Regions from separate parts of the Anaeromyxobacter sp. SG17 genome, predicted to be linked through region 1. Evidence: riboswitches for the same ligand, from Rfam matches in the RefSeq annotation. Region 1 holds a riboswitch; the other holds the start of a gene.
The links. A riboswitch is a leader RNA that binds a small molecule or an ion and turns the genes downstream of it on or off. The one in region 1 is predicted to bind cobalamin.

Region 1 (9,678 bases):
CCCATGACGCCGCCCGAGCTGTTGGACGCGGCCGCGAGGATCGGGTTCATCCCGATCTGCTGGGCCGAGACCACCTGGAGGTTGCCGAACAGCACGTTCGACGAGGTGTCGGAGCCGGTCAGCGCCACGCCGAGCCAGCCGAGCAGCGGCGAGAAGAACGGGAACAGGAAGCCCGTCGAGGCGAACGCGAGGCCCATCGTCGAGTCGGAGCCCGAGTAGCGCGTCGTGAACCCGAGCGCGAGCATGGCGGCGATCGTGAGGAGCGAGTAACGCACCCGCTTCAGCGTGCCGAGGTAGGTCCTCGCGAGCGTGAGGGGCGACAGCCTCAGCCACAGGCCCGCGACCACGCCGGCGAGGAGGAGGGCCGTGCCCGTGGCGGAGAGGAGGTTCAGGCTGAACCGCGCCGCCTCGGGGTGGACCTTGGCGGCGACGGGCGGGGCCTTGAGGACCAGGTTGTGGAGGAACGGCACGTCGAAGGTCGGGTTGAACAGCCCGTTCAGCCAGCTCTTCACGGCGGGCTGGCCCCACACGAACACCGAGACGGAGAGGACGATCCAGGGCATCCAGCCCATGAACGCCTCGCCGAAGGTGTGGCGGCGGAACGCGGCGGCGGCGCCCACGGACCGGCGCTGCGGCGCTGCGGCGGCCTCCGTCGCGCGCTCCTCGGGGAACCGCCACTCCTCCTTCGGCTGCCACACCTTGAGGAAGGCGTAGGTCACGACGATGCAGGACGCCGCGGCGACGATGTCGACGAGGTTCGGCCCGATGAAGTTCGAGACGAGGAACTGGGGGATCGCGAAGGAGAGCCCAGCGACGAGGCACGCCGGCCACACCCCGAGCATCCCGCGGAACCCGGCCATGGCCCACACGAGCCAGAACGGGACCATCAGCGAGAACAGCGGGAGCTGGCGCCCCGCCATCGAGGAGAGGGCCAGCTCGTTCAGGCCGGTGACCTTGGCGAGCGTGATGATCGGGGTGCCGAGCGCGCCGTAGGCCACGGGCGCGGTGTTGCCGATGAGCGCCAGGCCGGCGGCGGCGAGGGGCTTGAAGCCGAGGCCGATGAGCATCGCGGCGCTGATCGCGACCGGCGTGCCGAACCCCGCGGCGCCCTCGATGAACGCGCCGAACGCGAAGGCGATGAGGAGCACCTGGATGCGCCGGTCGCCCGCGAGGCCTCCGATGGTGTCCTTCACCACCTCGAACTTCCCGGTCTTCACCGTGATGTCGTAGATGAAGATGGCGTTCAGGATGATCCAGCCGATGGGCAGGAGGCCGAAGGCCGCGCCGTACGCGGCGGTCGCCCCCGCCATGCCGAGGGGCATGCCGTAGACGCCGACCGCGATGCCCTGGGCGAGCACGAGCCCGAGCAGCGCCGCGACGTGCGCCTTCACGTGGAAGAACGCGAGCGCCGCGAGGAGGACGACCACGGGGATCGCCGCCACGAGCGCGGAGAGGTGGAGGTTGCCGAGGGGCACGTAGTTCTGCGTCCACGTCATGTCGCTCTCCTGCGGTTCGAGACGCCGGCGTTCGCGGAGCTTCCGTCACGCTGGTCTCGCACGCGGCGCGGGCGCACCCCGCCCGTTCCGGGCGACCGGTCGCAGAGCGGAGGGGAGCGGGGTCTTTCGCGGGGTGACCGGCGGGCCTCAGAGATCGAGGCGGGCCTTCACGGCGGGCAGGTGCCGGCGGCTCACCGGCACGTCCTTCCCGGACCGGGTCCGGATGACCGCGAGGCCCTCGTCGATGCTGATCTCGTCGACCTGGTCGGCGTTGACGAGGAACTGCTTGTGGCAGCGGACGAGCCCGGCGCGCTCCTCGAGCACCTTCAACGTGAGCTCGGTGAACAGCTCCGCCTTCGCGGTGACGACGTACACGCCGGCCTCGCTCGACCGCACGAACTCGACCTCCGGGACGTCCACCAGCTTGATCGCGCGGGCGGCGAGGCAGGGGATGCGCCGGATCTCGGCGCGCGGGTACCCAGGCCGGGCCTCGGCGCCGGGGAGCTTCCGCAGCCGCTCCACGGTCTTCGCGAGCCGCTCGCGCGAGACGGGCTTCAGGAGGTAGTCGAGGGCGCGCTCCTCGAAGGCGCGCAGCGCGAACGCGTCGTGGGCGGTGACGAAGACGACCGCCGGCAGCTCGTCGTCGTCCAGCATCGAGAGGAGCTCGAACCCGGAGATGGCCGGCATCTGGATGTCGAGGAACACCACGTCCGGCCGCTGCTTGCGGATGGCCTGGATGGCCTCGACGGCGTTGCCGCACCGGCCCGCGATCGAGAACGCGCCGGTCTCGAGGAGGAGCGACTCGAGCTCCTCGCGCGCGTGCAGCTCGTCGTCCACGATGAGGGCCCGCATCACGCGGCGGCTCCCTTCCCGGGCAGGCACACCGTCACGCGCGTGAGCTCCTGCGGCACGCAGGTGACGGTCAGGCCGAACGCCTCGCCGAAGAGGTTCTTCACGCGCTTGTCGACGATCTGCATGCCGAGGCCGGCCTTCTCGCGCGGCTGCTCCTTCCACGCGCCGCCGTTGTCCTCGACCTCGATGAGCGCCGCGCCGTCCTTCCGGAAGGCGCGGATGGTGGCGCGCCCCTCGCCGAGCATGTCCGAGAGCCCGTGCTTGAAGGCGTTCTCGACGAGCGGCTGGAGGGTGAACGCGGGCATCTCGAGCGAGAGGAGCTCCGGGTCCACGTCGGTCTCGACGGCGATGCGCCCCTCGAACCGCGCCTTCTCGATCTCGAGGTACGCGCCGACGTGCTCGAGCTCCTCGCGGAGCGTCGACACGTCGCTCGAGCGCTTCAGGTTCTTGCGGAAGAAGTTCGAGAGGTGGATGAGCAGGTCCCGCGCGCGGTCGCCGTCGCGGCGCAGGATGGCGATGATGGTGTTGAGCGCGTTGAACAGGAAGTGCGGGTTCACCTGCGCCTGCGCGAGCTTCAGCTCCGACATGACGAGCAGGCTCTTCTGCTCCTGGTAGCGCGCGATGAGGAGCTGGCTCGAGAGCACGGCGCCGAGCCCCTCGCCGAGCGACTTGTTCATGTTGAGGAAGCGGCGCCCGCGCGGCTCGAAGAGCTGGACCGTCCCGACCACGCTGCCGTCCACCTGCAGCGGCGCGATCACCATCGAGCTGAGCTGGCAGCTCGGCGACACCGTGCAGTCGTAGGCCTGCCGGACGCCGTCGGCGAACACGACCGCGTTCTCCGCGATCGACTGGCGCGTGTAGGGCGAGGCGATCGGGTTCCCCGGCAGGTGGTGGTCGGAGCCCATGCCGGCCCAGCCGAGGACGCGCTCGGTGTCGGTGACCCCCACCGCGCCGACGCCCGTCTCCTCCTTGATGATCGCGGCGAGCTCGCCGGCGGTGTCGCGGCCGATCCCGCGCACGAGGAGGCGCAGCGTGCGGTCCGCGACCTTGAGGGCGCGGGCCGAGGACGTCGCCGCGACGCGGTCCTGCTCGCGCTGGCGCTCGAGGAGCACCGCCATGAAGAGCGCGGCGCCGATGGGGTTCGCGATCACCATGGGCCCGGCGATCGCCTTCACGATCGCGATGGCCTGCTCGGGCGGCGCCTGCGTCAGGTACCGCACGATCACCATGTGGAGGATCTCGCCGACGAGGGTCGTCGCGAAGGCGACCCGCGGCGTCATCAGGCGCTCGGGCCGGCGCTTCAGGGCGACGTGCACGAGGCCGCCGAGGAGGCCCTCCAGCGTGGTGGAGACGGCGCCCGGGAAGGCGGCCGCGCCGCTCATCGCGGTCACGCGGTGGAGGCCGGCGGTGGCCCCCACGAGCATCCCGAGGGCGGGGCCGCCCAGCAGGCCGGCGAGCGTCGAGCCGACCGCCCGCGCGTTCACGATGGCCTGCCCGCCGACGACCGGCACGCCGAGGTAGTTCCCGAGGATCGCGATGCCGCTGAAGACGAGGTACAGGCGGATCTTGCCGCGGGGGCGGGGCCAGTCGGGCTTGAGCGGCCGGAACGCGGGGGACCGGCAGTACAGGTAGAAGATGACGAGGAAGACCGAGAGCGCCTCGATGAGCTGCAGCGCGAGCTTCATTCCGGTCTCCCGTCGGCGCGCGTTCCTCCTCGAGGTCGGGAGGGGCGCGGCGAGCGGGCATTATGGCCCCCGCGCCGTCCTGCGCGAAAGCCCGCCGGCCGAGCTCCGAGTCGGCGGGTTCCGCGGCGCCTGCGACCGGGCGCGGCGAGCGCGGGGGCTAGAACAGCTCGCCGGCGCCCTCCCTCTCGGCTGCCTTCACCGACGCCAGCCCCACCATCCGGCGTACGTGCGCGGGGTGCTCGAGCTCGTCGAGCAGGAAGTTCGCCAGGTCGGCGCGGCTCAACGTGAGGCGGGCGCCGGGAGGCATCCGGCCGTCCCCCACGCCGTAGGCCCGCGTGAGCCCGCCGTTCGTCAGCCGCGGCGGTCGAGCGATGGTCCAGTCGAGGCCGCTCTCGCTCACGATGTGCTCCATCTCGGCGGAGTCCCTCGCCACGTTGCGCAGGAACGTCCGGCGCGCGATGGCGCTCAGGAGCCCGTCCGCCTCGAAGAGCACGGCCACGCCGACGATGAGGAGCCTCCGCACGCCGGTCGCCTCCATCGCGGCGACCGTGCTCCGCGCGCAGTCGCTCACGAGGGTGGTCGGCCCCAGCCCCGCAGGCCCGAGCGCCGACAGCACGGCGTCGTGACCGGACATCACCGCGCGTAGCGCGTCGCGGTCGCGCGGGTCGCCCTGGACCACGCTCAGGCCGTCGCGGAGGAGGGGCTCGAGCTTCTCCGGCGAACGCACGAAGGCGGTCACGAGGTGGCCGCGCCAGCGAGCCTGCTCGACGATCGCGCGACCGGTGCCACCCGTCGCGCCGAGGACGAACAGCCTCTTCTTCTTCCCCCCGAGGTCCTCTCGCTCCAAGGCTGAAGCGCTCAAGCTCGCGTCCTTCCGCTCGGCGATGCGGTCGTCCCGTGGGTCGGGCGGCGCTCCCGAGACCGGCGCGGAACTGCACGGCGCAGGCCACGTCGCGGCGCTCTCGGGGCTCCGAAAAGCCCCCCCAAACGCTCGCGATTGCTCTCGCGGCGAATCCTCGCGGAGGCGCGGCGCGGCCGCGGCCTGAGCAGATCGCTCAGGGCGTGAGCGCCGACCTCGCGGCGGGGCGTGGAGACGTGACGAGCCGCCGACCTACGTGGGGCCGTTCTGGGAGAAGCGCCTCAGGAAGGCCCGGGTCCGCTCGTTCCTGGGGTTGTCGATGAGCTCCCGGGCCGGGCCTTCCTCCACGATGACCCCGCCGTCCATCAGCATGGCGCGATCGGCCACCTCGCGGGCGAAGCCCATCTCGTGAGTGACGACCACCATCGTCATCTTCTCGGCGGCCAGGGCGCGCATGACCTTGAGGATCTCGCCCGTCAGCTCGGGGTCGAGGGCGCTCGTCGGCTCGTCGAAGAAGAGCACCTGCGGATCGAGGGCGAGGGCGCGCGCGATGGAGACGCGCTGCTTCTGACCGCCCGAGAGCTCGCAGGGATAGGCGCCGGCCTTGCCGGTGAGGCCCATCTTCTCGAGCAGCGCGAGCGCCACCTCCCGCGCCGCGGCCTTCCCGCGCCCCAGCACGCGCACCTGCGCCTCGGTGATGTTGCGCAGCACGGAGAAGTGGGGGAACAGGTTGAAGTCCTGGAACACGAGGCCGAGCTTGAGGAGCGCGCTGCGCAGCGTGGCCTTGTCGGCGTAGACGCCGCGGTCGAGGATCCGCGTGCCGCAGATGGAGATGCTGCCGCTGCTGGCGGTCTCGAGGTGGGTGACGGCGCGGAGCAGCGTGGACTTGCCCGAGCCCGACGGCCCGATGATGGCGAGCACCTCGCCCTGGTGCACCGAGAAGGAGATGTCGGTGAGGACCCGGAGGTCGCCGAAGGACTTGGAGAGGTGGTCGACGGTGACGACGTCCATGGCCCGGCTCAGCTGTAGTACTCGAGCTTCCGCTCGGCGCGGAGGAAGAGCTCGGAGACCGCCCAGTTCATGACGAAGTAGAACACCCCCGCCACGAAGATGGGCGTGGTGGAGAACTGACGCGCGGAGGCGTTCTGCGCCACCCGGAAGAGCTCGGCCACGCCGATGGTCTGGGCGAGGGCGGTGTCCTTCACGAGCGTGATGACCTCGTTGGCGGAGGCCGGCAGGATCCGCTTCACCACCTGGGGCAGGACGATCCGGAAGAAGGTGTCGGCGCGCGTGAAGCCGAGCACCTTGGCGGCCTCGTACTGGCCCTTCGCGATCGACTGGATGCCACCGCGGTAGATCTCGGCGAAGTAGGCGGCGTAGTTGATGGTGAAGGCCACGATGACGGCGGTGAACCGATCGTACGAGGCCTCGAACAGATAGTAGGGGGCGAAGTAGACGAAGAGGATCTGCAGGATGAGCGGCGTCCCGCGCATCACGAGGATGTAGAGGTTGACCGGGACGCGCAGGAGCCGGCTCGCCGACATGCGGCCGAGCGCGACCGGCAGGGCGAGAGGGAGCGCGAAGACCAGCGTCAGGAAGAAGATCTCCAGGGAGACGAGCGATCCCTGGAGCATCGCCCCCAGCAGCTTCACCATGCGCGGGTGCTCACTTCCCGACGACCGAGATGTCGGAGCCGAACCACTTCGTGGTCACCTTGGCGAGCGTGCCGTCCTTGGCCATGCTCTCGAGCGCGCCCTGCACCGCGTCCCGGAGGGCGAGATCGTTCTTGCGGAAGCCCACCCCGAACACCTCGGGGGCGAGCGTCTCCTTCAGGACGGCGTAGGCCTTGCCCGAGCGCTTGATGTTGTCGTCGGCGACGATGAGGTCCATCACCACCGCGTCCACGCCGCGGGCCTCGAGGTCCATCAGGGCGGTGAGGTTGTCCTTGAACTCCACCACCTCCTCGAGCGACGCGCGGAAGGCCTTGGCGCCCTCGAGGGCGTCGGCGGCCGAGGAGCCGGCCTGGAGGCCGACCTTCTTCCCCTTGAGGCTCGCGAGGGTGGAGTAGCCGGAGGCCTTCTTCACCACCACCACCTGGGCGTTGCGCAGGTACGGCTTCGTGAAGCTCATCGCCTTCTTGCGCTCGTCGGTGATCGTGAAGCCGTTCCAGATGCAGTCGATCTTGCCGGTGTTGAGCTCCTGCTCCTTGGCGTTCCAGTCGATGGCCTGCGGGACGAGCTTCACGCCGAGCCGACGCGCGACCTCCTTCGCCAGGTCGATGTCGTAGCCGACGATCTGGTTGTCGTCGTTCCGGAAGCCCATCGGCGGGAACGAGTCGTCGAGGCCGAGGACGAGCGTGCCCTTCTTCTTCACCGCCTCGAGCGAGGTGTCGGCGGCGAGGGCGGTGGCGTGGAGCGCCACGAGGGCGAGCGCGGCGAGCAGGGTCTTCTTCATGGGCGATTCCTTCGCGTGGGCCTGGGGCGTCGGCGGGCGCCCTGTTCGGGGGCAGCGGAACTTCGCACGCGAGGCGGGCGTCGGCAAGGGGCCTCGATCTCCTGGATCGACGCCTCGCGAGGGGCCCGGCGCATGAACGGCCGTGCACAACATATCCCGTTGACCGTGGCCGTGAACCACCATAGGTTGGGTCTCGCGCTGGTGCTCGGGGTTCGCTCCGAGCGAATAGGGAACCCGGTGAGATTCCGGGGCTGCCCCGCAGCGGTAAGCGAGAACGACCTCCGCCACACGCACTTGCCGGTTCGGCTGGGAAGCGGCGGACAGTAGGGTCCGGGAAGCCCCGGAGCGCTCGCGAGCCCGAAGACCTGCCAGCGACCGTCGCCCGGATGCTCGGGCGGCGGCATGACCGACACGCCTCGTGGGAGGGCGGAGGGTCCTCGGCGCACTGCCCTCGTACGGGCCGTCGTGTGCTCGGGTCCTCCTCCGTGTCCCGAGGCCGCCACGAGGAGGGCCCGTGTTCGAGACCATCGAGAAGCGCGACGGACGGGTGGTCCCGTTCGACGCCGAGCGCATCCAGCGAGCCATCGCCAAGGCGGGGGCCGTCACCGGCGAGGTCGACGCGGCCGAGGCGAGGCGGCTCTGCCAGCGCGTCCTCGCCATCGCGATCGCGACGATCGAGGGCCGGCCGTCGGTGGAGCGGATCCAGGACGTCGTCGAGGAGGTGCTCCTCGCGAGCCCCTACCGGCGCACGGCGCGGGCATACGCCGTCTACCGCGAGCAGCACCGCGCGCTGCGCGAGATCTCCGACACGGCCAGCGTGGCGCTCGTCGACGCCTACCTGGAGCGCTCCGACTGGCAGGTGGCCGAGAACGCCAACATGGCGTTCAGCCTGCAAGGCCTCAACAACTACGTCGCGAGCCACGTGAGCTCCACCTACTGGCTCGAGCGGCTCTATCCGCCCGAGGTGCGGGACGCCCATCGCTCGGGCGACCTCCACCTCCACGACCTGAACCTCCTCGCCGTCTACTGCGTCGGCTGGGATCTCGCCGACCTCCTCACCGAGGGGTTCCGCGGGGCGCCCGGGAAGGCCGAGAGCGCGCCGGCGCGCCACTTCCGCACCGCCCTCGGCCAGATCGCGAACTTCTTCTACACGCTCCAGGGTGAGGCGGCGGGCGCGCAGGCGTTCTCGAGCCTCGACACCTACCTCGCGCCGTTCATCCGGCACGACGGGCTCGGCTACGAGGAGGTGCGCCAGGCGCTCCAGGAGTTCGTCTTCAACCTCAACGTGCCGACGCGCGTCGGGTTCCAGACGCCGTTCACGAACGTCACCCTCGACCTCGAGTGCCCCGCGCTGCTCCGCGACGAGGCGATCGTCCTCGGGGGCGAGCGGCAGGCGGCCACGTACGGCGAGTTCCAGGCGGAGATGGACCTGTTCAACCGCGCCTTCCTCGACGTCATGGCCGGCGGCGACGCGAAGGGGCGCGTCTTCACGTTCCCGATCCCCACCTACAACGTCACGCCGGGCTTCGACTACGAGGACCCCCGGCTCGATCGCCTCTGGGAGGTCACCGCCCGGTACGGCCTCCCGTACTTCGCGAACTTCGTGAACTCGGAGCTCTCGCCGGAGGACGCCCGCAGCATGTGCTGCCGCCTCCGCCTCGACACGCGCGAGCTCGAGCGGCGCGGCGGCGGCCTCTTCGGCGCGAGCCCGCTCACGGGGTCCATCGGCGTGGTCACCGTGAACCTGCCGCGCCTCGGCCACCTCGCGCGCGACGAGGCCGACTTCATGGCTCGCCTGGACCGGGTCATGGACCTCGCCCGCGACAGCCTGGTCCTCAAGCGGAAGATCCTGGAGCGTTACACCGAGCAGGGCCTCTATCCGTACGTCCGCCACTACCTGCGCCACATCCGCGCCCGGAGCGGCTCGTACTGGCGCAACCACTTCTCCACCATCGGCCTCGTCGGGCTCGCGGAGGCCGCCGACAACCTGCTCGACACGACGCTCGCGAGCGGGCCCGGTCGCGCCTTCGGGCTCCGCGTGCTCGACCACATGCGCGCTCGGCTCGAGCAGTACCAGGCGGAGACGGGCAGCCGGTTCAACCTGGAGGCGACGCCGGCCGAGGCGACGAGCTACCGGCTGGCCAGGCTCGACAAGGCGCGCCACCCGGGCATCCGCTGCGCGAACGAGGACGCGGCCGTCCGGGGCGCCGCGCCGTACTACACGAACTCCTCCCAGCTGCCGGTGGACGCGAGCGACGACGTCTTCGCGGTGCTCGATCACCAGGACGATTTCCAGGCGCGGTACACGGGCGGGACCGTCCAGCACGTCTTC
Region 2 (9,678 bases), on a different contig from region 1:
GTGGACGATCCCGCCGCGGATCTCGCCGCCGTGGCCGCGCTCGCCTCGAGCTTCCGCGATCGCGCGCTGCCGCGGCGGACGCTCGTGCTCGGCGAGGTCGGCCTCGCGGGTGAGGTCCGCGCCGTCTCCCAGCCCGAGATCCGCCTCGCCGAGGCGGCGCGGCTCGGCTTCGAGCGCGCCATCATCCCGGCCGCGAGCGCGCGGCACGCCGAGGTGCCGTCGGGGATCGAGATCGTCGGGGTGGACACCGTCGCGGACGCGCTCGATCGGTTGGGGTGACCGCCGCGCCCAGCGCAGCAGCCCGGGATCGTGCGCCGACTCAGGCCGACTGGACTGCCTTTCGCCACTTCGCGAGATGCCCCTCGCGCTCGACCGGCTTCATCCTCGGGTCGAAGCGCTTGCCGACCTTCCACGCCTTGCGGATCTCCTCGCGATCCTTCCAGAACCCGGTCGCGAGGCCGGCGAGGAACGCGGCGCCGAGGGCGGTGGTGTCGATCATGCGCGGGCGCTCGACGGGCACGTCGAGCAGGTCCGCCTGGAACTGCATGAGCAGGTCGTTCTGCGAGGCGCCGCCGTCCACCTTGAAGACCGGGTAGGCCTTACCCGCCTCGGCCCGCATCGCCTCGGCGAGATCGTAGATGAGGAACGCGATGCCCTCGAGCGTGGCGCGGGCGAGGTGCGCGGCGGTGACGCCCCGGTCGATGCCGCGGATGACGCCGCGGGCCTCGGGGCGCCAGTGCGGCGCGCCGAGCCCGGCGAGCGCCGGGACGAACACGAGGTCGCCCGTGTCCTTCACCTGCCTCGCGAGCACCTCGACGTCCGGCGTCTTCTTGAACAGGCCGAGCCCATCCCGCAACCACTGCACGGCGGCCCCCGCGATGAAGGAGGAGCCCTCGAGCGCGTAGGTCACCTCGCCGGCAACGTCCCAGGCGACGGTGGTGAGGAGGCCGCGCGACGACAGGAGGGGCTCCTTCCCGATGTTCTGGAGCAGGAACGCGCCCGTGCCGTAGGTGCACTTCGCCTCGCCGGGCTGGAAGCACGCCTGGCCGAACAGCGCCGCCTGCTGGTCGCCCGCCATGCCCGCGACCGGGATCCCGTCCGGCAGGACCTTCACGTTCCGCGTGACGCCGTACACGTGCGAGGAGGGGACGATCTCGGGCAGGACGTTGCGCGGCACGCCGAACAGGTCCAGGAGCTCGCGGTCCCACGCGCGCGTGCGCAGGTCCATGAGCAGCGTGCGGCTCGCGTTCGACACGTCCGTCACGTGGGTGGCGCCGTTCGTGAGGCGCCAGACGAGGTAGCTGTCGATCGTCCCGAACGCCGCCGCGCCCGAGTCCGCCCGCTCGCGCAGGCCGCGGACGTTGTCGAGGAGCCAGCGCATCTTGGTCGCGGAGAAGTAGGGATCGATGACGAGCCCGGTCTTCTCGCGCACCCGCGGCTCGTGCCCCTCCGCCTTGAGCAACGCGCACACGTCGGTGGTGCGCCGGTCCTGCCAGACGATGGCGTGGTGGAGCGCGCGCCCCGAGATCCGATCCCAGGCCGCGGTCGTCTCGCGCTGGTTCGTGATTCCGATCGCGGCGATGTCCCGACCGGTGAGGCCTGCCTCGCGCAGCGCGCGCTGGACCGTCGCGATCGTCGAGCCCCAGATGTCGTCGAGATCGTGCTCCACCCAGCCCGGCTTCGGGAAGATCTGCCGGAACTCCTGGTTCACCCGCGCGCGGAGCCCGAGCCGCTTGTCGAGGACGAGGACGGTCGTCCCGGTCGTCCCCTGGTCGATCGCCATCACGTAGGAAGCCATGCTCACCTCGCGCGCGGGCGCCACCCCGGCCCGCGTCGCCTCGTGCCGCCGCTCCGCTCCCGCGCCCGGGCGCCGTCCTCGCCGCGCGTCCTCCGCCCCGGCTCCGGCGTGGCGCGCGCCCCCGGCACGGGGAGGCTCGTCAGGAAGCGCGCGGTCACGTCGGCGCAGAGATCGCGCTCCACGTCGATCCCGACGAGGTGCCAGCTGTCCTCGAGGACCACGAGCTCGGCCGGCCCGCTCCCGATGCGCCGCGCGATCCGCCGGGCGCCGCCGACGGTGACGGTGTGATCGCGCGCCCCGGCGACGACCAGCGCGGGCGCGGCGATGCCCGGAAGCTGGCGGTCCACGTGCGCGGCGAGCGCGGCGAGCTCCGCGACCGCGCCGAGCGGCACGCCGCCGAGGGTCGGGCCGCGGTTGCGCTCGCGCATCTCGGGATCGCGGACGTCCGAGCCCGCCTCCTTGGGGACGACGATCCGCGAGATCGGCCCGAGCCGCGCCAGCAAGGCGCCGAGGCGGCCGTGGAGCTGGAGCTCGAGCGCGGGGGCGAGGAGGACGAGGCCGTCGACGCGCTCCGGGTGATCGTGGGCGAGCGCGCAGGCGACGAGCGCGCCCATCGAGCAGCCGACCACGAACGTGCGCCGCGCGCCCTCGAGCCGGCCGAGCTCCCGGCGCGCCTTCGCGATCCACTCCGACCACGGCACGCCGAGCAGGTCCCGGGGGTCGCCGCCGTGCCCCGCCATGACCGGCGCGAGGCAGCGCATGCCGGTGTCGGCGAGGCGGCGCGCCACGACGTGCATCTCGAAGGTGGAGCCCGTGAGCCCGTGCAGGAGCAGGACGGCGTCCGGGCCGCCGCGCAGCTCGAACTCCCTCCCGTGCTCGATGCCCGTGCGTGCCAACCGAACGATCGCTTACCCCTGGACGGGCTACGTTTCAATGCTCCCGGTGCGACGGCCCCGTCCAGGCAGCGCTCCCGGCGCCGGCATGCTAACACCGCGGCATGTCCGACAAGCCCGGCGTCCCGCCGCACGCGATCCAGCTCCAGCTCGAGATCGACCCCGTCACGGCGAACGGAGTGTTCGTCAACATGGCGATGGTGAACCACACCGAGACCGAGTTCACCCTCGACCTCATCTACATCCAGCCGCAGGCGCCGAAGGCGACCGTCCGCTCGCGGATCATCACGACGCCCAAGCACATGAAGCGGCTCATGCTCGCGATCCAGGACAACGTCGCGAAGTACGAGGCGCGCTTCGGCGAGCTGGACCTCGGCGACACGCCTCACTTCCCCCACGGAGGCGCGGTGGCGTGACGCCGGCGAGCCACGCCGTCTCCCGCCCCCTCCCGCTCGGGGTTCGTGCGTCGCCGCCCCTGCTCGTCGCGTCCCATCACGGCGCCGCCGGACGCGGCGACGCCCCGGCGCTCGCCTCGCTCGGCGATCCTCCACGGAGCGTTCCATGAAGATCTCCTCCCCGCTCCTCGGCACCACGTTCGAGCTGCCGGAGCGCCCCGGGCGCATCGTCTCCCTGGTCTCGTCCGCCACCGAGACGCTCTTCGCGCTCGGCGCGGGCGACGCGGTGGTGGGCGTCACGCCCTACTGCGCGCGCTACGTGCCCGGCCTCGGCGCGCCCGTGGTCGCCGACTACGTCTCCGGCGACCCCGAGGCGATCCGCGCCGTCCGCCCCGAGCTCGTCGTGGCGACCGACGGCGTGCAGCTCCCGCTGGCGCGCCGGCTCGCGGCGGCGGGGCTCCCGGTGGCGCTCCTGCCCGTGCCGCAGAGCCGGTTCGGCATCCTCGAGAACACCGTCGCGCTCGGGGCGCTCACCGGGCGGCTCGCCGAGGCGCGCTCTCTCTGCGACCGGCTCGAGCGCGCGTGCGCCGAGCTCGTCGCCTCCGCTCCCTCCCCGCGGCCACGCGCGTACGCGGAGCTGTGGTTCGGCCGCCACCTGCGGCGTCCCGGGGGGCGCGCGTTCGTGCACGACCTGCTCTGGCTCGCGGGGCTCGAGCCCGTGCACGGCGATCGGCCGGACGCGTACGCCCCGCCGGAGCTCGACGAGGTGCCGGGCCTCGCGCCGGACTGGGTGATCGTGTTCTCGGAGCCCGAGCACCCGATCGACGCGGAGGCGCTCGTGCGCGAGCGCGGCTGGGATCGGGCGTTCGCGCCACGCGTGCTCGCGTCCACCACCGAGCGCGGGCGGAACCTCATCCACGACGGCCCGTCGTTCGTCGAGACGGCGGCGTGGCTGCGCGACGCGACCGCCGCGTGAGAGCGCGGCCGCCGCGCGGCCGCCGCGGCCGGGCCTGAACCCCCGTTCCGTGGACGGTCCAAAGGATCCCGCGGGGTTGGGACCGGCACAGGCGCTGCTCTCCTGCCGCTCGCGCGCACGACCGCGCGCTCGAACGGAACGGAGAGAGAGATGAGCGACACGAACGACAAGGGCGGCGCCCGCAAGCTCGCGGTCTACGCCATCCCCGACAGCGCGAACGGCGAGCGGACCTGGTGGCCGAAGATCGGCGTCGCGTTCACGAACAGGGACGGCAGCATCGCGATCCTGCTCGACGCCTTGCCCCTCGGGACGAACAAGCTCCAGGTGCGCGAGCTGCGCGAGGACGGGCGGCCCGCGGGGAACGGAGCGCCGCGCCGCGTGGGGCTCGAGACCGTCGAGGTGCGGCCGTGAGGCGGGCCCTCCTCGCCGCGGTCGCCGCCGCGGTGCTGCTCCTCGCGGGCCCCGCGCTCGCCGCGAAGAGAGCGCTCGGCCCGGGCGAGCGGATCGACCTCAACCGCGCGAGCGTCGCCGAGCTCATGCGCCTGCCGGGCGTCGGAGAGAAGCGCGCCCAGGCGATCGTCGCTCAGCGGGCCCGCCAGCCGTTCCGCCGGCCGGAGGACGTGCTCGTCGTGAAGGGGATCGGCCCCGCGTGGCTCGCGAAGGTGAAGGCGAACGTCGCCGTGGGCTCCGCTCCGTCCGGCACCGCTGCGGTGACCGCACGGAAGTGAAGGCACCCGGATTCGCTCGGGGACCCGGCCGGCGCATGCACTCTCCGGCCGGGTGCCCCGGCGACGCCCCGCGGGGTCCTGCTTGACACCCGGCGCGGGCGGGCGCTACTCGTGGCTTCGATTCAGCGGCACGGAGGAACAGGGAAGCCGGTCGAAGTCCGGCGCGGTCCCGCCACTGTAGCCGGGTGAAGGTGCCTCGGAAGTCGCCACTGCCGCAGCCCAATCGCGGTGGGAAGGTGGAGGTACCGAGCGGAGCGTCCCTCCGCGACCCGGGAGCCAGGAGACCTCCCTCCGAGCCTGTCGCGCATGGTGCGCGGCCTCGCCGTTCGCGGCGAGCAAAGATGCATCGGGTCCGGAGGAGACCCGACACTTGGGCTCGACTTCCCGCTCATCGGGGCGCGCGTGCGCCCTCATCGCCGCGCTGGCGCTCGGGCTCGCGCTGCGTGCGCGCGCCGACGGCACCGTCCCCGACGCGCCGCCGTCCGAGAGCGAGCCGCCGGTGCGGCTCCCCGAGGTCGAGGTCCGGGTGCCACGCGCCGAGGTCGAGAAGGATCCGACCGCGTCCGCGACGGTGGTGTCCGCGAGCCGCTTCGAGGGCGAGGCGAAGGACGTGGCGCAGCTCCTCGCCACCGCCCCGGGCGTCTCGGTCACCCGCTACGGCACGCTCGGCCAGCTCGCCACCGTCTCGGTGCGGGGCGTCGCCGCGGACGGCGTGAAGGTGCTGCTCGACGGGCTCCCGCTCGGCACGGCTGGCGGCGGGGTGGATCTCTCGACCATCCCGCGCCAGTGGATCTCGCGCATCGAGGTGGTGCGCGGCGCGGCGGGCGCGCAGTTCGGCGCGGGCGCGCTCGGCGGCGCGGTGAACGTCGTGATGCGCCAGGGCGAGAAGGGCGAGCTCTCCGCCGAGGCGACCACCGGCGCCTTCGGCACCTACGCGATCTCCGCCGACACCGTCGCGGAGGTCGGGCCGTTCTCGCTCTTCGCGGCGGCCACCGGCGAGGACACCCAGGGCGACTTCACCTACGCATTCGACGACCGGCCGTCGCTGCCGGGGAGCCCCCTCGAGGAGCGGACCCGCCGGAACAACGGCGCGCGGCGCGCCGGCGCCCTCGCCAAGTTCGGCGGGGTCGCGAGCGGCTTCCGGGTCGACGGCCTCGCGCAGCTCACGGCCGGGCGGCGCGAGCTCCCCGGCTCGCCCTACCAGCCGACCCCCGCGGACTGGGAGGAGGACGGGCGGGTGCTCGCGATGCTGCGCGTCGCGCGCGCGGTTCACCCTCGCCTCACGCTCGCCGCTCGTGCGTTCGGCCGCCGCGACCTCCTCGACACGCGGCTCGCCGCGATGGGGTCGGACCCCACGCGTCAGCGCGGCGGCGCCGGCGGGCTCGAGCTCGAGGCGGGGCTCACGCACGGTCCGGGCGTCCTCACCGCCGCCGCCTCCGCGGAGGTGGAGGGCTACTCGAGCGACGCGCTCGGCGGGACGCGGAGCCGGCCCGGCTTCGCCGGCGCGCTCGCGGAGGACCTGCTCCTCGCCGGTGGCCGGCTGCGCGTCGGTCCGTCGGTGCGGGCGGAGCGGACCGGCGGATACTCGGGCGTCTCCGCCAAGCTCGGCGCCGCGTTCGAGCTCGCCCGCGGCCTCGCGGTCCGGGCGAGCGGCGGACGGACCTACCGCGTCCCGAGCTTCGCGGAGCTCTACCTCGAGCAGGGACTCCTCGCCCCGAACCGCGACCTGCGGCCGGAGACGGGCGCCGGCGCGGACGCGGGGCTCGTCTACGACGGCGCGCTCGGGCTCCTCTCCATCGGCGGCCACGCGACCGTCTACGACGACATCATCACGTACGAGCCGGCGAGCGTCGGCCGGTTCCGCCCGTTCAACACCGGCCGCGCGTTCGTCGCGGGCGTGGAGGCCGAGGCGGCGACCTCGCCCTGGCGGCGCGCGCTCGGGCTCGCCCTCTCCGGCGCGTACACCTTCCTCCCCACCGAGGTGCTGCGCGGCAGCGCCGACGTGCTCGGGAACGCGCTGCCCCGCCGGCCGCGCCACCGGGTCTACGCGCGGGCCGCGATCTCGCCCGGCCGCCTCGGCGCCCACGTGCAGGTGGAGCACGTGCGCGACCAGTACCTCGACATCCGGAACCAGGCCCGGCTCCCGGACCAGACGATCCTCGGCGCCGGCGCCTCCGTGCGGATCCTTCGCCAGCCGCTCGTGGCCCTCCACCTCGAGGTCGAGAACCTCGGCGACGACCGGACCCTCCTCGACGGCTACGGCAACCCCCTCCCCGGCCGGACGTGGATGGTCACGCTCCGCGCCGGGACCTCATCTCGCAGTGAAAGGACCCCATGACCCTCCGTTCCCCCCTCGCGGTCGCGCTCGCCCTCGCGTTCGCCCTCGGCTGCAAGAAGGACCTCGTCTGCCCCTCGGGCGAGGTCGACTGCGGCGGCCGCTGCGTGTCTCTCCTCACCGATGCCTCGAACTGCGGCGCCTGCGGAGCGACCTGCGGCGCGCTCGAGGCGTGCAGCGCCGGGAGCTGCGGCTGCGCGCCGGGCATCGCCCTCTGCGGCGGGGCCTGCACCGATCTCGCCCGCGACGCGCAGCACTGCGGCGCGTGCGAGACGGCCTGCGGCGCGGCCGACTTCTGCACGACGCAGGGGGACGCCACCGCCTGCACCGCGGCGTGTCCCGGCGGGTTCACTGCGTGCGGCCGGTCGTGCGTGGAGCTCGCGACGGATCGGCAGAACTGCGGCGCCTGCGGCAAGGCCTGCGGCGCGGGGGAGGCGTGCCGCGACGGCGCCTGCCGCGCCGAGGTGTTCGTCGCCTGCTACGCGACGGGGGACGTGCGGCCGGTGACGGTCGATCTCGCCCCCGCCGGCGCCCCGCGCCTGTCGCGCGGCGGTCCCACGGCGCTCGCGATGGGCGCGGACGTGCTCTACACCGCGAACGGCTTCCCCGCCGGGGTGGGCGTCGTGCCCATCGACGCGAGCCTGCCGACGAGCCTCACCGTGCTCCCCGGAAACGACCTGCAGTACGTCACGACCTACGCCGGCGCGGTGCTCGCCGCGAACTCCGGCGTCGGCACGCTCGTGGTCCTCGACGCGGCGGGCGGGGTGCTCGACGAGATCGTGCTGCCCGGCGACGCACCGAACCCGCACGGGCTCGCCGTCGCCGGGACGACCGCGTACGTCGCGCTGTACGGCAACGGGCCCACGGGCGACCAGACCGCCCCGGTCGGCCAGCAGATCGCGAAGGTCGATCTCTCCGGGCTCGCCGAGTGCGCGAAGCCGGACGCGCCCGCCTGCGGCGCGGGCGGCGCCTGCGCCGCCGGGCGCGAGTGCCGCGACGGCCGCTGCCGGGCGCGCTGCGGCGAGGTCACGGGCACGATCGACGTCCTCGCGGTCCCGGGCAGCGCCGACGCCCCCGGCTATCCGTTCCCGAACCAGGTGGCGACCGTCGGCGCCCGCGTGTTCGTGTCGCTCCCCAACTTGAAGTTCGCGGACTTCGGCGGCGGCTTCGCCGGCTACTTCGCCCCCGCGGGCAACGGACGGCTGCTCGTCGTCGACACCGCCGCGGGCGACGCGACGTCCATCGTGGACCTCGGGCCCGGCTGCAAGAACCCGGGCGACGTGGCGGTGCTGGGCTCGACGGTGTGGATCGCGTGCGGCTCGTTCTCCTTCCCGACCGAGGCCCCCGGCGCGATCGTGCCGGTGGACGTCTCGGGCGCGCCGAAGGTCGGCGCGGCGGTCGACGCGAGCGCGATCGTCCCGGGGAACGTGACGTTCTGCGGCGGGCGCGGCCTCGTGACCGACCAGAGCTCCGGGAAGGTGCTGCCCTTCGACCCTGCGTCGCGCGCCACCGGCGCCGCGACCGAGGTCTGCCCGGTGAATCCCGACACGCACTTCGCCTGGGTGTCCGACATCGCATGCAGCGAGTGATCCGCCCCGCCGCCCTGGCCCTCGCCGTCGCCGCGCTCGCCCTGTCGCGCGCGGCGGCGGACGATCCCCTCCGCCCGAGCGGCAAGGGCGCCGCGGAGGGTGGCGCGATCTGGGTGGGGCCGCGCCCGAAGGCGCCGCCCCGCCGCATCGTCGTGCTCGCGCCGAGCCTCACCGACGTCGTCGTCGCCCTCGGCCACGCGGACCGGCTCGTGGGCGTGACGCGGCTCGACGACTCTCCAGAGGTGAAGGACCTCCCGCGCGTGGGCGGGTTCCTCGACCCGAGCCCGGAGGCGGTGCTCGCGCTCTCGCCCGATCTCCTGCTGTGGGTGACGGACGGGGGCGCCCTCGGCGCGGTGCGGCGCATCGCCGAGCTGTCGGCCGCGTCGCGCCACCCGTTCCCGGTCCTCGCCATCCCGATCGTGAGCGTCGCCGACGTGCTCGCGACGCCGCGCCTCGTGGGCGAGGCGCTCGGAGACCCCGCGGGCGGTGAGCGGCTCTCGCGCTCCCTGCGCGCGGCGGTGGACGACGTGCGGCGCCGGGGGCGGGAGGTGAAGCGCAAGCGCGTCCTCTTCGTCGTCGGGCGGGAGCCGCTCGTGGTGGCGGGTCCGGGGAGCTTCCCCGACGAGCTCCTCGCGCTCGCCGGGGCGGAGAACGTCGTCCGCGGCGAGCGCCCCTGGCCGGTCTACCCGCTCGAGAAGGCGGTCGTGGACGATCCGGAGCTCGTCGTGGACGGCGCGGCGCGCGAGCCGCCGGAGGGGATCGCGCGGCTCGCCGCGATCCCCGCGGTCCGCCGCGGCCGGGTCTTCCGGATCCCGAACGACGATCTCCTGCGGCCGGGGCCGCGCATGGTCCGCGGCCTCGACGCGCTCTTCCGCGGGATCCACCCCGAGGCGAGCCGGTGACCGTGTCCCCCGCGGCCCGGCTCGCGCTCGCCCTCGCCGCCGGCGCCGTCGCCGTCGCCCTC

Region 2: linked by a shared signal. The riboswitch ahead of MNY60_RS00105 (TonB-dependent siderophore receptor) and the one ahead of MNY60_RS02185 (ribonucleoside triphosphate reductase) in region 1 are both predicted to bind cobalamin.

What each region holds. Positions count from the first base shown of each region.
Region 1 covers NZ_JALCYX010000003.1:54,646-64,323, reverse strand. The annotation lists gene MNY60_RS02220 (L-lactate permease) at 1-1,496, opposite strand, end outside; gene btsR (two-component system response regulator BtsR) at 1,644-2,348, opposite strand; gene MNY60_RS02210 (sensor histidine kinase) at 2,348-4,033, opposite strand; gene MNY60_RS02205 (NAD(P)-dependent oxidoreductase) at 4,191-4,880, opposite strand; gene MNY60_RS02200 (amino acid ABC transporter ATP-binding protein) at 5,145-5,903, opposite strand; gene MNY60_RS02195 (amino acid ABC transporter permease) at 5,912-6,547, opposite strand; gene MNY60_RS02190 (amino acid ABC transporter substrate-binding protein) at 6,558-7,346, opposite strand; cobalamin riboswitch at 7,529-7,734, shown strand; gene MNY60_RS02185 (ribonucleoside triphosphate reductase) at 7,861-9,678, shown strand, end outside.
Region 2 covers NZ_JALCYX010000001.1:12,844-22,521, forward strand. The annotation lists gene radA (DNA repair protein RadA) at 1-279, shown strand, start outside; gene glpK (glycerol kinase GlpK) at 320-1,798, opposite strand; gene MNY60_RS00080 (carboxylesterase) at 1,801-2,694, opposite strand; gene MNY60_RS00085 (DUF3467 domain-containing protein) at 2,796-3,107, shown strand; gene MNY60_RS00090 (ABC transporter substrate-binding protein) at 3,253-4,062, shown strand; gene MNY60_RS00095 (hypothetical protein) at 4,213-4,473, shown strand; gene MNY60_RS00100 (helix-hairpin-helix domain-containing protein) at 4,470-4,790, shown strand; cobalamin riboswitch at 4,903-5,081, shown strand; gene MNY60_RS00105 (TonB-dependent siderophore receptor) at 5,161-7,128, shown strand; gene MNY60_RS00110 (MXAN_6577-like cysteine-rich protein) at 7,125-8,714, shown strand; gene MNY60_RS00115 (ABC transporter substrate-binding protein) at 8,702-9,616, shown strand; gene MNY60_RS00120 (iron ABC transporter permease) at 9,613-9,678, shown strand, end outside.